Regions from separate parts of the Spirillospora sp. NPDC047279 genome, predicted to be linked through region 2. Evidence: riboswitches for the same ligand, from Rfam matches in the RefSeq annotation. Region 2 holds a riboswitch; each other region holds the start of a gene.
What was found. A riboswitch is a leader RNA that binds a small molecule or an ion and turns the genes downstream of it on or off. The one in region 2 is predicted to bind thiamine pyrophosphate.

Region 1: linked by a shared signal. The riboswitch ahead of thiO (glycine oxidase ThiO) and the one ahead of thiC (phosphomethylpyrimidine synthase ThiC) in region 2 are both predicted to bind thiamine pyrophosphate.
Region 3: linked by a shared signal. The riboswitch ahead of ABZ810_RS26590 (cytosine permease) and the one ahead of thiC (phosphomethylpyrimidine synthase ThiC) in region 2 are both predicted to bind thiamine pyrophosphate.

Annotation. Positions count from the first base shown of each region.
Region 1 is NZ_JBEYUA010000012.1:245,113-250,203, forward strand. It holds gene ABZ810_RS29695 (DMT family transporter) at 1-790, opposite strand, end outside; gene ABZ810_RS29700 (thiazole synthase) at 932-1,714, opposite strand; gene thiS (sulfur carrier protein ThiS) at 1,716-1,916, opposite strand; gene thiO (glycine oxidase ThiO) at 1,913-3,070, opposite strand; TPP riboswitch at 3,060-3,173, opposite strand; gene ABZ810_RS29715 (FAD-dependent oxidoreductase) at 3,260-4,447, shown strand; gene ABZ810_RS29720 (Rv2175c family DNA-binding protein) at 4,495-4,869, shown strand; gene thiE (thiamine phosphate synthase) at 5,053-5,091, shown strand, end outside.
Region 2 is NZ_JBEYUA010000022.1:76,634-81,724, reverse strand. It holds gene ABZ810_RS40380 (histidine kinase) at 1-363, opposite strand, end outside; gene ABZ810_RS40375 (amidohydrolase) at 439-1,671, opposite strand; TPP riboswitch at 1,771-1,884, shown strand; gene thiC (phosphomethylpyrimidine synthase ThiC) at 1,880-3,613, shown strand; gene ABZ810_RS40365 (ATP-dependent DNA helicase RecQ) at 3,667-5,091, shown strand, end outside.
Region 3 is NZ_JBEYUA010000010.1:286,762-291,852, reverse strand. It holds gene ABZ810_RS26595 (PAS domain S-box protein) at 1-270, opposite strand, end outside; gene ABZ810_RS26590 (cytosine permease) at 386-1,843, opposite strand; TPP riboswitch at 1,835-1,965, opposite strand; gene ABZ810_RS26585 (rhodanese-like domain-containing protein) at 2,010-2,342, opposite strand; gene ABZ810_RS26580 (SSI family serine proteinase inhibitor) at 2,416-2,841, shown strand; gene ABZ810_RS26575 (DNA-formamidopyrimidine glycosylase family protein) at 2,946-3,809, opposite strand; gene ABZ810_RS26570 (heavy-metal-associated domain-containing protein) at 4,191-4,397, shown strand; gene ABZ810_RS26565 (hypothetical protein) at 4,405-5,091, shown strand, end outside.

The DNA.
Region 1 (5,091 bases), on a different contig from region 2:
TCAGCACGACCAGGGCGGGGGCGGCGTAGGTGGTCGCGCCCATCTTGCCCGCGGACGTGCGCGCCAGCGCGTAGGCCCAGGTGGTGAAGGCGAGCGCGGTCGGGAAGACGCCCAGGTAGATCACGTTCAGGGTGGCGCCGGGTGAGGCGTCCGGCAGCTCGGAGACCAGCTGCCCCGCGAACGGCAGGCAGGCGACCGTGCCGATGACACAACCCCAGGTGGTGACCTGGAGCGCGGAGCCGTGGCGCAGCGCGGGCTTCTGGCTCACCACGCCCGCCGCGTAGGTGACGGCGGCCAGCAGGCACAGCAGGACGCCGAGCAGCGACGAGCGGCCGCCGTCCGACATCGAGACGCCGACGACGGCGGCCCCGGCGAACGAGACGGCCATCCCGGCCATCAGCCGGGGCGGGAAGCCCTCCTTGAGCAGCCAGCCGCCCAGCAGCGCGATGAGGATGGGCCCGACGTTGACCAGGAGGGCCGCGGTGCCCGCGTCCACCTCCTGCTCGCCCCAGTTGAGCACGACCATGTAGAGGCCGAACCACAGCAGCCCGGACGCCAGGATCCCGGGCCAGGCGGCGCGCGGCGGCAGGCCCTCGCGGCGGACCAGGCAGATCAGCCCGAGCGTGATCGACCCGGCGAGCAGCCGGCCGAGCGCCAGGGCGCCGGGGCTGTACTCCTTGCCGGCGCTCCTGATGGCGACGAACGCCGACGCCCACAACACGACCGTGACGGCCGCTGCGAGGACGGCCAGCCTCTCCTGGCGGGACGAGGCCGCCTTCGCTTGATCCATGCGCTGCACCTTAGGCCGGGGACGTTTCGAGGAACACCGAATAAACGCTGCTGGTTGCGGTGTCGGTGGTCCCAGTTTTGGCCCGTGCGACCGTTGAGGTCCAGTGATTGTTTCTAGAGGCCACTCATTAGAACGGCTTAATCATGAGCCGCTCATGCCCTCGAACGGAGACGAGGCCTGCGCGTAGCGGCGCTTGGGGATGCGGCCCGCCTGCCGGGCCAGATGCCCCGCCTCGACCGCGTGCCGCATGGCGGCGGCCATCAGGGCGGGCGACTGCGCCCGGGTCACGGCGGTCGCGAGCAGCACCGCGTCGCAGCCGAGCTCCATCGCCAGCGCGGCGTCGCTGGCCGTGCCGAGTCCCGCGTCCAGGATGATCGGCACGTTCGCGCGTTCGACGATCAGCTCGATGTTGTGCGGGTTGCGGATGCCCAGGCCCGAGCCGATCGGCGAGCCGAGGGGCATCACCGCGGCGCAGCCGAGCTGCTCCAGCCGCCGGGCCAGCACCGGGTCGTCGTTGGTGTAGGCCATGACGGTGAAGCCGTCGTCGACGAGCTGCTCGGCGGCGTCGACCAGCTCGATCGGGTCCGGCAGCAGCGTGTGCTCGTCGGCGATGACCTCCAGCTTGACCAGATCGGTCTCCAGGGCCTCGCGTGCCAGCTTGGCGGTCAGCACGGCCTCGCCCGCCGTGAAGCAGCCGGCGGTGTTGGGCAGCACCTCGATGCCGCACTCGCGCAGCACGTCCAGCACCGACCCGCGCGCCGCCGGGTCGACCCGGCGCATCGCGACCGTCGTCAGCCGCGTGCCGGACGCGACGAGCGCCTCGCGCAGCACGTGCATGCTCGGCGCGCCGCCGGTGCCCATGATCAGCCGCGAGTCGTACTCGCGGCCCCCGACGGCCAGCCGCCCGGTGTCTCGCCCTTCCACGTCAACCTCCCTGCACGGCGGTCAGCACCTCGAGCCGATCCGCCTCGCGTACCGTCGTCGCGTCCCACTCGGACCGCCGGACGACCTCGTCGTTGAGCGCCGCCGCCACGCCGGACGCGGCCGTGGTGACGGTGGCGACCACCGCCGCGACGCTCGTGCCGTCGGGCAGGTCGCGTTCCTCGCCGTTGACGAACACCCTCACGAGGCTCCCCCCACTCTCGTCTTCGGCCCGTTCGCCCCGGCGGCGTCGAACCGGCCGGGCGCGAACGGCCTTCCGACCTCGGGCACGGTGCCGTCCAGCAGCACCTCGGTCAGCACGTCGGCGCTGACCGGGGCGAGCAGGATCCCGTTGCGGAAGTGCCCGGTGCCGAGGAAGAACCCCGGCAGCGCGGTCGGGCCCATCACCGGCGCGTTGTCCGGCGACCCCGGCCGCAGGCCCGCCGAGACCTCGGTGAACTCCAGCTCGGTGACGCCGGGCAGCAGCTCGCGCGCGTCGCGGAGCAGCTCCCACACGCCTCCGGCGGTGACGCGGGTGTCGAACCCCAGCTCCTCCTGGGTGGCGCCGATCACGATCTCCCCGTCCGCGCGCGGCACGAGGTAGACCGACGATCCCCTGACCAGCCCGCGGGTGGCCCGCCGGAGGAACGGAACGCGCGTGCGGAGCCGGATGACCTGGCCCTTCACCGGCCGGACGGGCGGCACGACGCCGGGCGGCAGCCCCTCGACGTCGCCCGACCACGGACCGGCGGCCAGCAGCACCTTCGCGGCCCGGATCTCCGAGCCGTCGTCCAGCCGCACCCCCGCCGCCGCGTCGTTCTCGACGATCACGGCGGCCGCGCGGCGCCGGACGAGCCGTACGCCCAGCCTCCCGGCCGCGGCGAGCAGGGCGGGGGCGAGCCTGCGCGGGTCGACGGAACCGTCCTCGGGGGCCAGCAGGCCGCCGCGCACGCCCGGCGCCAGCATCGGTTCGGCCTTGCGGCACTCGCGGCCGGTGAGCGCCTCCACGCGGATGCCCAGCGACTCCTGGAAGCGGCGCAGGTCGTCGAGATAGCCGAGGTCGTCGGAGTCGAACGCGACCTCCAGGATGCCGTCGCCGCGGTAGCCGGTGTCGTGGCCGGTCAGCTCCTCGAGCTCGGCGATGAACGCGCCGTAGCGCTCGCGGGACGCCAGGCCGAGGCGCAGCAGCGGCTCCTCGCCGTAGGTGAGCTCGCTCACCGGGGTCAGCATCCCGGCGGCGACGGACGAGGCGCCGCTCGCCGGCTCGGGATCGACCAGCGTGACGGCGGCCCCGCGGGCGGCGGCCCGCCAGGCGGTGGCCAGGCCGATGACGCCGGCGCCAATGATCACAATGTCCATCCGGGCTCCCTTCGCCGGCATGATCCGGATCAGGTCGTGGCGGTCGGCCCCCCGATCAGGGGCCCTCTCAGCCCGGTCGCACCGGACTCCCGCGTTCGTGCACCTCCACCCTACGTCCGTCTGAATGTGCGCATATGTCTGGACACCCGTCTAGTTCTGCCGCGGACGGCCCGACTAAGGTTCACCTTCATGGACAGGGTCATCGTCGTGGGCGGCGGGCTGGCGGGCGTGCGGTCCGTCGAGGCACTTCGGAGCAAGGGGTACGAGGGCGGGCTCACGCTCGTCTCGGCCGAACGGCACAGACCGTACGACCGGCCGCCGCTGTCGAAGGCGGTGCTCGCCGGCGACAGCGACGACACCACGGTCGACGCCGACTGGGACGGGCTGCGCTGCGAGCTGCTGCTCGGCGAGCGCGCGACCGGGCTGAGCCCGGCCGACGGCGGCGGCGGGACGCTCTCCACCACGGCCGGCGACCTGCCGTTCGACGGGCTGGTGATCGCCACCGGCGCGACGCCCGTCACGCTGCCGGGAGACGGCCCGCAACATGTGCTGCGCACCGTCGACGACGCGCGGCGGCTGCGCGAGGGGCTGACCGAGGGCGCCCGCGTCGTCATCGTCGGCGCGGGTTGGATCGGCGCCGAGGTCGCCACCACCGCCGCCAAGAAGGGCTGCGCCGTCACGGTGGTGGAGGCCGCGGACACGCCGCTGGCCAACGCGATCGGGCCCGAGGTGGGCGCCCTGACCGCGCGCTGGTACGCCGAGGCGGGCATCGAGCTCCGCACCGGCGTCAAGGTCGCCGCGATCGAGCACGGCCGCCTGGCCCTGGCCGGCGGCGACCACCTCGAGGCCGACGAGATCGTCGTGGGCGTCGGCGTCCGGCCCGAGATCGGCTGGCTGGAGGGCTCCGGGCTGGAGATCGAGCGCGGCGTCGTCACCGACTCCTCGCTGCGCACCGGCCGGCCCGGCATCGTCGCGGTGGGCGACTGCGCGGCCTGGTGGTCGGAGCGGTACGGGCGCCGGCTGCTCGTCGAGCACTGGGACACCGCGCTCAACGCCCCCGAGGTGGCCGCCGCGTCCCTGCTCGGGCGCCAGGAGACCTACGACGCCGTTCCTTACTTCTGGTCCGAGCAGTTCGGGAAGATGGTGCAGTACGCGGGGCATCACCCGGTCGCCGAACGCATGATCCACCGGGGCGATCCGGCGGGGGACAAGTGGGCCGTCTGCTGGCTCACCGGCGACCGGCTGGACGCGGTCCTGACCGTCGACAGGCCCCGTGACCTGGTGCAGTCCCGCCGGGTGATCACCGCGGGCACCCCGGTCGACCCGGCGGCCCTCGCCGACCCCGAGGTGCCCGTGCGGCAGGCGGTGCGAACCTGAGGGTTTGACGGATCGGCGCGCGTGGTAGGCAGGGTGACGTGACGCAGATGCACGCGACTGTCGACAACGATCTTGACCCGCGCACCGATGGCCTGGTCGGGGAGTGGCTCTCCCTCAACGAGGCGACCGAACGCCTCGGCATCAGGCTCAACCGCACCAAGCAGCTCCTCAGTGAACGCAAGCTCCTGGCCGTGCGCCGGGAGGGCCGGCCCGCGGTGCCGGCCGCGTTCATCAAGGACGGCCAGGTCATCAAGGGCCTGCCCGGCACGCTCACCCTGCTGTCGGACGCCGGCTTCGGCGACGTCGAGACCCTGCGGTGGTTGTTCACGCCGGACGACACGCTGCCGGGGACGCCGGCCGAGGCGCTCGCCGAAAACCGGGGCACCGAGGTGCGCAGGCGAGCGCAGGCGCTCGCGTTCTGACGGCCGCCCTCCCGGGCCGCCTCACACAACCCCATACCGCCCAGATCTGGAAGAAGCCTGACGTGACAGGATTGCGGGGTCACGCGGATGTCGCCGCGTGGCCCCGCGCCCATGTCCATGGGCATGTCCGCGCACCTGTGACTCACGCTCACGTTCACGCCTGAGAAAGGAACCGGCCCCCACGTGTCCAGGCACCTGCTCACCGACCGCGCCGTCAGCCTG
Region 2 (5,091 bases):
CATCGCGAACGTGACCGCGCAGATGGCCAGCAGCACGACCCCGCACGTCACGGCCGCCCGGACGCGCCGTCCCATCAGGGCGTAGGTGAAGAGCGCCAGCATCGTGGCGGGCACCACCGCGTGGTGCTGGTAGCCGAGCACGTGGAACGGGAGCACGAGCACCAGGAAGGCCAGCAGCACGACGCCGGGCACGCGCCGCCGCCACACCAGGGGCACGTGCATCCCGATCAGCAGGGCCAGCCCGCCGGCGTCCAGGGTCCGTTCGTCGGGCCAGGCCAGCGTCACCGCCAGCGCCGCGCCCGCCAGGACGGCAGCGATCAGGCCGTCCACCGTCTCCGGCCGCATCCCGCGCACGCTCACCACGCCAATACCGTAGCCGACCCCTCCCTTGACCTCCGGCCGGGTGCCCGTCGCGGTGTGTCCCGAGGGTGCCGGCCGTCAGCCCGCCGCGGGGCCGAGCCAGGTGAGCGCGGCGGTGACCATCGCGGTCACGCCGGCGGTCACCGTCGGCTCGATGACCGGGGCGAACCCCGGCGAGTGGTTGGACGGGACGTCCTGCTCCACCCGGTCGTTCTTCAGCGCCGTCAGGAACGTCTCCGGGTCGCAGCCGCCGAAGAGCCAGTAGCAGATCGGCACCCCGGCCGAGGTGGCGAAGTGCCCGACGTCCTCGCTGCCCGTCGCCGGCCCGGGGTCGATGACGTGGTCGGCCCCGAAGCGGTCGCGGAACGCCGCCATCGTGCGCTCGGTGGCCGCGGGGTCGTTGGTCACCACGGGGAAGGTGTACTCCGTGCCGATCTCCGGGCCGCGCGGCGCGCCGGAGGCGGCCGCCTCGGCCTTGATGACGCGCTCCACCGCCGCCAGGACCTTGCCCCGCACGGCCTCGGTGAACGTCCGGATGTTGATCTTGAGTTCGGCCTCGTCCGGGATGATGTTGTCCTTGGTGCCCGCCTGGATCGCCCCCACCGTCACCACGGCGGTGTCGTTGCCCGAGACCTCGCGCGACACCACGGTCTGCAGGCGCATGACGGTCGCGGCCGCCATGACGACCGGGTCGATCGTGGTCTCCGGCCGCGAGCCGTGCCCGCCCCGCCCGTACATCCGCACGTCCAGGGCGTCCGTCGCGGCGAAGGCCGGCCCGGCGTGGGCGCCCAGCCAGCCCGCGGGGAACGGCCCGACGTGCTGGCCCAGCACGACGTCCGGCCGGCCGAACCGGTCGTAGAGCCCGTCGTCGACCATCGCGCGGGCACCGGCGCCGATCTCCTCGGCGGGCTGGAAGACCGCCAGCACCGTGCCCGACCAGGAGTCGCGCGCCCCGTTCAGCAGGTCGAGCGCGCCGAGCAGGCAGGTCACGTGCATGTCGTGCCCGCACGCGTGCATCACGCCGTCGGTCTCGCTCGCGTACGGCAGCCCGGTGCGCTCGGTGACCGGCAGCGCGTCGAAGTCGGCGCGCAGCAGCACCATCGGCCCGGCGCCGTTGCGCAGGGCCCCCACCACCCCGGTCCGGCCGACGCCGGTCGTCACCTCCAGCCCGAGCCCGGTGAGCCGTTCGGCGATCACCCCGGCGGTGCGGTGCTCGGCGAACGAGAGCTCCGGATGCGCGTGGAGATCCTTGTAGAGATCGGTCAGGGCGGGCCGGATCTCGTCCAGCCCGGCCACTGCGTCGGTCGACATTGATTACCCCCCGTGACGGCTGATACCCCGTCGCCGCGCACGCGAATACCGCGCCGGACGCGGTTGCGGCAACCGGGGTCCGCCGGGTTAACGTCGGGCACGACAGATCGCGGGGGCCCGGCGAACCGGGCTGAGATAGCGGCTGGGACGGCCGCTGACCGCTGGAACCTGACCGGGTAATGCCGGCGTAGGGAGAGATCGAGTCGTCATGAACGACACCGTGGTTTCACATTCCCGCAAGACCTACCTCCAGGGCTCGCGCCCCGACCTGCGGGTGCCGATGCGCGAGGTGCCGCTGACCAACGGGGACGCCGTGGTCCTGTACGACACCTCGGGGCCGTACACCGACCCCGCGTACGAGACCGACGTGCGGCGCGGGCTGCCCGCACTGCGCGCCGGGTGGATCGCCGAGCGGGGCGACACGGCCGAGTACGAGGGCCGTCCCGCGCGTCCCGAGGACGACGGCCGCAAGCCGGCCGACCCGCTGCGCGACCGGGCCGCGTTCGCCGCGCGCCGCCCGCGCAGGGCGTCCGGCGGGCCGGTCACCCAGCGCGCGTACGCGCTCCGGGGTGACATCACGCCGGAGATGGAGTACGTCGCGCTGCGCGAGGGCGTGACGCCGGAGTTCGTCCGCGCCGAGCTCGCGGCCGGGCACGCCGTGCTGCCCGCCAACGTCAACCACCCCGAGATCGAGCCGATGATCATCGGCCGGAACTTCCTGGTCAAGGTCAACGCCAACATCGGCAACTCGGCGGTGGCGTCCTCCATCGAGGACGAGGTGGAGAAGATGACCTGGGCGACCCGCTGGGGCGCCGACACGATCATGGATCTGTCGACCGGCCGCGACATCCACACCACCCGGGAGTGGATCCTGCGCAACTCCCCCGTCCCGGTAGGCACCGTCCCGCTCTACCAGGCGCTGGAGAAGGTCGGCGGCGACCCCGCCGCGCTCACGTTCGACGTCTTCCGCGACACCGTGATCGAGCAGGCCGAGCAGGGCGTCGACTACATGACGGTCCACGCGGGCGTGCTGCTGCCGTACGTGCCGCTCACCGCCCGCCGCAAGACCGGCATCGTCTCCCGGGGCGGCTCGATCATGGCGGCCTGGTGCCTGGCCCACCACCAGGAGAACTTCCTCTACACCCGGTTCCGCGAGCTGTGCGAGATCTTCGCCGCGTACGACATCACCTGGTCGCTGGGCGACGGCCTGCGCCCCGGGTCGATCCACGACGCCAACGACGAGGCGCAGTTCGCCGAGCTGCGCACGCAGGGCGAGCTGACCGCGATCGCCGCCGAGTACGGCAACCAGGTCATGAACGAGGGCCCGGGGCACGTCCCGATGCACAAGATCAAGGAGAACGTCGACCTCCAGCAGGACTGGTGCGGCGGGGCGCCCTTCTACACGCTCGGGCCGCTGACCACCGACATCGCGCCCGGCTACGACCACATCACCTCGGCCATCGGCGCCGCGATGATCGGCTGGTACGGCACCGCGATGCTCTGCTACGTCACGCCCAAGGAGCACCTGGGCCTGCCCGACCGCGACGACGTCAAGGCCGGCGTGATCGCGTACAAGATCGCCGCGCACGCCGCCGACCTCGCCAAGGGGCATCCGGGCGCCCAGGCGTGGGACGACGCGTTGTCGGACGCCCGGTTCGAGTTCCGCTGGGAGGACCAGTTCAACCTCTCCCTCGACCCGGACACCGCCCGCTCGTTCCACGACGAGACGCTGCCCGCGGCCCCGGCCAAGACCGCGCACTTCTGCTCGATGTGCGGTCCGCACTTCTGCTCGATGAAGATCACCCAGGACGTGCGCAGGTACGCGGACGAGAACGGCCTCACCGGCGCCGACGCGCTCGCCGCCGGAATGCGCGAGAAATCGGCCGAGTTCCAGGCCTCCGGCGGCACGGTCTACCTTCCCGTCGCGCCCGCCGACGGCTGACGGACTAAGTCCACGGCCTCGGGGTAACACAGCGCGCACCACGGAGGTGATCGATGGGCGTTCGAGATGGATGGGGCAGGTTCACCGGCCGGCGGCGGATCCGCCGCGTCGCCAGGGAGGTCTTCGACTGGCGGGAGCTGCGGCCGGGCCAGGGCGAGGCGATGGAGCACCTGCTCCGGGGGCGCGACGTCCTGGTGGTGATGCCGACCGGCAGCGGCAAGTCGGCGGCCTACCAGGTGCCGGCCCAGTTGCTGGACGGCCCGACGATCGTGATCTCTCCGCTGATCGCGCTGCAACGCGACCAGATGCTCGTGCTCGCCCGGCGGAACGCCGGCGGCGCGGTCGCCGTCAACTCGGCCCAGCCGGCCGGTTCCAGCGCGGACTCGCTGGAGCAGGTGCGGGCGGGCAAGGCCGAGTACGTCTTCCTCGCTCCCGAGCAACTGGCCAAACCCGAGGTCGTGGACCGGCTCCTGGCGGCGAGGCCGTCGCTGATCGCGGTCGACGAGGCGCACTGCGTCTCGGCCTGGGGCCACGACTTCCGGCCCGACTACCTCCAGCTGGGCCGGGTCATCGAACGGCTCGGCCACCCTCCGGTCATCGCGCTGACCGCCACCGCGTCGCCGCCGGTCCGCGAGGACATCGTCGCGGCGCTCGGGCTGCGCGACGTCCGGCAGGTCATCCGGGGGTTCGACCGGCCCAACATCTCGCTGAAGGTCCGCCGCTTCGCCGACGACGGGGCCAAGCGGCGGGCGCTCGCGCAGGACGCGGCCTCCCGCGAGGGGCTCGGCCTGGTGTACGTGGCGACGCGGCGTGACGCGGAGACCTACGCGGCGGAGCTCGCGGGCCTGGGGATGCGCGCGGAGGCCTATCACGCGGGCATGAAGGCGTCCGCCCGGGAACGGGTGCACGGGCTGTTCACCGGCGACGGGCTCGACGTCGTGGTCGCCACGTCCGCGTTCGGCATGGGGATCGACAAGCCCAACGTGCGGTACGTCCTGCACACCGCGCCCCCGGAGTCGCCGGACTCCTACTACCAGGAGATCGGGCGCGCCGGGCGTGACGGCGAGCCGGCCGAGGCGGTCCTGTACTACCGGTCGGAGGATCTCGGCCTGCGCCGCTTCTTCGCGGCCGGCAAGGCCGACGAGGAGATGCTGCACCGGGTGGCCGTGCTCGTGCACGCCCACCGGGGCACCGTCGAGCCCAAGGAGCTGCGCACGACGCTCGGCATCGGCCCGTCCAAGCTCACCGGGCTGGTGAACCTGCTGGAGTACGCCGAGGCGATCGAGATCGACGAGCGGGGCGGCCTGCGCTACGCCGAGAACGGGCCCGAACCGGACAAGGCCGTGGCCGGCGCGGTGGAGCTCGACGAGAGCCGGCGCCGGGTGGACGACACGCGCATCGACATGATGCGCGGCTACGCCGAGACAACCGGCTGCCGTCGCCGCTACCTGCTGGAGTACTTCGGCGAGGCGTGCCCG
Region 3 (5,091 bases), on a different contig from region 2:
GCGGCGGGTGGCGATCGAGATCTGCGCGCCGTCGCCCTCGCCCGCGCGCCGGGTGAGCAGGCGTTCCTGGACGGCGTTGTGCTCGGCCTTCAGCTCGTCCGGCACGATCGGCGGCACCCGGCCGAGCATCTCCTCGGCACTCCAGCCGAACATGCGCTCGGCCGCCGGATTCCACACCGTCACCCGGAACGAGCGGTCCACGGCAACGATCGCATCCGCCGCGCACTCGATGACCGCGCGGAGGATCGGGTCGTGAACCGAAAGCTGCACGTGTGTATCGTGCCACCGGATCTTGCGGTGCCGCCGGGCATCCAGTGCCGAAACGTTTCCACCGGCGACCGCGTTCTCCCGCAAACCTTCGCCGTCGGGATCGTTCACCGGCCGTTCACGCGGCGGCAGAGTCGATCTTGCCGTCGTTCCGGCCGCCGCCCCCGCCGCCGCCGAGCCCGGCGACCCGGCCGACCAGCAGCGTCGCGATTCCGGCCACCAGGAACGACAGCAGCGAGGCGCTCATCCAGCTCTGCGCGGTGAACCCGATCGCCTCCTGGACGTCCTGCCAGAAGCCGGCCCACCAGCTCACCGTGCCGGGGTTGATCAGCTGGTACGTGACGAAGCCCACCGCCCAGGCGGCGATCATGCCCCAGCGGGACGGTGCCGTGACCGAGGTGTTCCAGTCGCCCCGCCGGCCGCTCTGCCCGAGGGGGGACGACCCCCCACGCCCCCCGTCCGGCGTGGTGGGCTTCGCCCGTGAAAGCCGTCCCCGCCCCAGGAAGAAGTCCGCGGCGAGCACGCCCAGCATGGGCACGAAGACCGAGCCGATCAGTGACAGGAAGCTCGCGTAGTCGCCGATGTCGAGGATCAGCGCCAGCCCGGTGATCAGCGCGCCGAGCGCGACGGTCAGGACCCGGCGGTCGGCGCGCGGCACCAGGTTCTGGATGGAGACGGCGGTGGAGTAGACGTTGGCGAACGACTGGTCGGCCTCGCGCAGCACGAACACGGCGAAGAAGAGCGTGCCCAGTGTCACGCCCAGGAACGGGTCGAAGATCTTGGTGGAGTCGCCCGCGACCAGCGCCAGGGCCAGCAGGCCGAGGACGTAGGCGATGATCTGGGTGGCCGAGTAGCCGACCGCCGCGGCGCCGAACGCGCTGCGGGCACTGCGGGCGTGCCGCGTGTAGTCGGCGGCCACCGGCACCCAGGAGATCGACACGGCGAGCGCCGCGTCGGCGCCGATCCAGAACCCGCCCCACGAGCCCTCGGTGAGGTCGGGCAGCGGCTCGCGCAGCAGCTGGACGTAGAAGTAGACGAGCGCGATCATCACCGCGACCGTCACGTACCTGCGCAACATCCGGACCGAGCCCAGCGGCCAGATGGTCAGGACCGTGGTGAGCACGCCCGCCGCGATCACGTACCCCCAGCGCGGCACGCCGTCCCAGAGCGCCCGCGCCGCGTCCGCGATCACGATCAGCTCGAACGTGCCCCAGCCGATGAGCTGGGCGATGTTGAGCACGGTCGGCACGTACGACAGGCGCGCGCCGAACAGCCCGCGCAGCAGCACCATCGCGGGCTTCCCGGTGATCGCGCCGGGCGCCGCCGACAGGCCCAGCATCAGCCCGCCGATGGCGGTGCCGACGGCCATGGCGACGATGCCGGCCACGATCGACAGGGTCGGCACGCCGTTCGCGTCCGGCGCGAGCACGGTGTACGCGCCGGAGAAGGCGAACAGGCTGACCCCGAGGTTGGCCCAGAAGGCGCCCTGGTCCCAGAAGCTGAGGACCTTGGGCGCCGGTTCGTCGAGGGTGTACGGCACCTCGTCACGAGGGCGTTCACGCAGGCTGGACGTCATCGAGCACGCTCCCTACGCCGGCATTACCCGGACAGGTTCATGCGGTCGGCGACGCCCTTGCCGTCCGTGGACGACCAGTCGCCCTCTCAGCCCGGTCGGCCCGAGCTCCCGCGGTGGGGTGAGGCTGTGAACGGGACGAATCGTACATCGTCCCCGCCGGATCGTGTCAGGCCACGTAGGGCGGCCCCGCCGCGTCGCCCTCCATCGGCCGTCCGGCCTCGGCCCAGCGCTTCATGCCCCCGTCGACGTTCTTGGCCAGCCATCCGGCCTGGTTGAGCGCGACCGTCACCTGCGCCGACCGGGCGCCGGACCGGCAGATCACGTAGACGTCCTGATCGCGCGGGATCTCCCCGGCACGATCGCTCAGCTCGGCCATCGAGATGTGCGCGGCCCCGGGCGCGTGCCCGGCGTCCCACTCATGTTGCTCACGGACGTCGAGAAGGTAGGCGCCCTCCGGAACCTCGGCCGCGTCCACGGCCGGGACGTCGTCCCCGAAAATCATCACTCCTCCATGGAACCGCGCGGAACCCTCCCGCGTCGAATCACGCATGCGGTATCGGACGCTCCTTTACATGACGCCCGGCATAGCCATGATCATGTCACTGGCCGCCTGCGGCGAGGAACCGGCCTCCAGCTCCCCCGGCAACACGACCGCACCGACGTCCGTCTCGCCCTCCGCCTCCAAGGACGCCCTGACCGTGCAGGTCAAGGCCTCAGAGCAGGCGGCGGCCAAGGACTGGACGCTCAACTGCGAACCCGTGGGAGGCGATCATCCCGACGCGGCGAAGGCCTGCGCGGCCCTGACCAAGGCCCAGGACCCGTTCAAGGCCCCGCCCGCCGACCAGATGTGCACGAAGATCTACGGTGGCCCCCAGGTCGCCACCGTCAAGGGCACCTGGCAGGGTAAGCCCGTGGACGCGAAGTTCACCCGCGGCGACGGCTGCGAGATGAGCCGCTGGCAGAAGCTCTCGCCTCTGTTCGGCGGCGTCCCCCGGTAGACCGCTGACGAGTCCACCCCGTTCGGACTCGGTCAGCTGGAGAAGGCCCCGGTCGGCGCGCGACCGGGGCCTTCTCATGTCGGCGGCCTTCCTTCAGGGTCTTCTCACTTCAGGAGCCGGGACATGCGGCGGTCGGCGAGCGGCTTGCCGCCCGTCTGGCAGGTGGGGCAGTACTGCAGGGACGAGTCGGCGAACGACACCTCGCGGATCGTGTCGCCGCAGATCGGGCACTTCTGGCCCGTCCGGCCGTGCACGCGCAGGCCGGTCTTCTTCTCGCCCTTGAGGTCCTGCGCCTCCAGCCCGCGCGACCGCTCCACCGCGTCGTTGAGGGTGGTCACGATCGCCTCGTGCAGGGTCGCGATGTCGTCGTCGGTGAGCGAGGAGGCCATCTTGAACGGCGACATCCTGGCGACGTGCAGCACCTCGTCGGAGTAGGCGTTGCCGATGCCGGCGATCACCTTCTGGTCGCGGAGCAGGCCCTTGATCTGCGTCCGCCGCCCCTGGACGATCCCGGCCAGCCGTTCGGTGGTGAACGACCCGTCGAGCGGATCGGGCCCCAGCGAGGCCACCCCGGGCACCTCGGCGGGGTCGCGCACGAGGTAGACGGCCAGGCCCTTCTTGGTGCCGGCCTCGGTCAGGTCGAAGCCGGACCCGTCGTCGAGGTGCACCCGCAGGGCCAGCGGATTCTTACCCCCCGGGCGTACCGGTTTGGTGGGCACCTCGTCCCGCCAGCGCAACCATCCGGCCCTGGCCAGGTGAACGACCAGGTGCAGGCCGTCGATGTCGAAGTCGAGGAACTTGCCGTGCCGGGCGACACCGGTGACGGTCAGACCGCCGAGCGAAGTGATCGGCGGGTCGTACGTCTTGAGCGCGGAGATGGCGAGAACATCGACTCGGGCGACCGCGTGGCCGGTCGCGCGCTCTCGCAGGAAGGTGGCGAGCGCCTCCACCTCAGGTAGCTCGGGCATGCTCAACAGTATCCGTGACATCCGATGTCCACAGCCCTGTGGATACCTGTGGACAACCCTGTGAGAAACTCGCGATCGCCTGCGGTGTGGGCAGATCGGGACCGGCAATACCTCAATGAATGCCCACAAAAGCCGCCACGCGCCTGGTCCGGAAGGGCTAGTCAACGTTGTGGATAACCACCCCCTGCCGACGGACCTCCACCCCCTGCGGACGGGGCGGACGGCCGGCGGGTCACCGTCCGGTGGCCGCCGGGCGACCGGCACCGTGGAATAACCCCTAGGGGGTAGGGGTTGCGACCCCTGTCGGGTTGTGGCACCATGAAGTCCACGAAATACCCCCCAGGGGTACGAAATGACGAAGGGCCTGAGGAGATGAGCGCGATGAGCACCACCACCTACACCGTCGTCGGGATGACCTGCGGCCACTGCGTCGGCTCGGTCAAGGAGGAGGTCGGCCAGGTCTCCGGCGTCGGCTCCGTCGAGGTCGATCTCCAGAGCGGCCGGCTGACCGTCACCAGTGAGCAGCCCGTGGACGAGGCCCTGATCGCGGCCGCCGTCGACGAGGCCGGATACGAACTGAAGGCGTGAGGACCTGATGAACACCGCGACCAAGCTGGGGGCGTTCGCCCTGGGCCTGGCCGCCGTCTTCGGAGGGGCCGCCGGGGTCGGCTCGATCGTCGGCCCCGTCGGAGCCACCGCGGAGACCGGCGGCGAGGGCGGCGAGCAGGGTGGGCACTCCGCCCACGGCACCGGGGCCGAAGGCGGGACGGAGGGCGGGACGGCCAAGGCCGCGGCGCCCCCGATCCCCGGCGGCCTCCAGATCTCGCAGGACGGCTACACGCTCGTCCCGCGCACCACCACGATCACGCCGGGCGAGCCCACCGACTTCCGCTTCACGGTCAACGGGCCGGACGGCAAGCCGGTCGGCGCCTACGAGACGCTGCACGGCAAGAAGATCCACTTCATCCTGGCGCGCCGCGACCTGTCCGGCTTCCAGCACCTCCACCCCACCGAGGCGGGCGGCGGCGTCTGGTCCGTACGGCTGAACGTGCCGAAGTCCGGCGCCTACCGTTTCTTCACCGACGTGAAGCCCGCGGGGGCCAAGGAGCAGCTGACCCTCGGCGCCGACCTGACCGCGCCGGGCGACTACACGCCCGCGGCGCTGCCGGAGCCGGTGCGGACGGCCAAGGTCGACGACTACGAGGTCACGCTCGACGGCACGCTCGTTCCGGGCAAGACCAGCAAGCTCACCCTGACGGTGAGCAAGGCCGGCCGCCCGGTC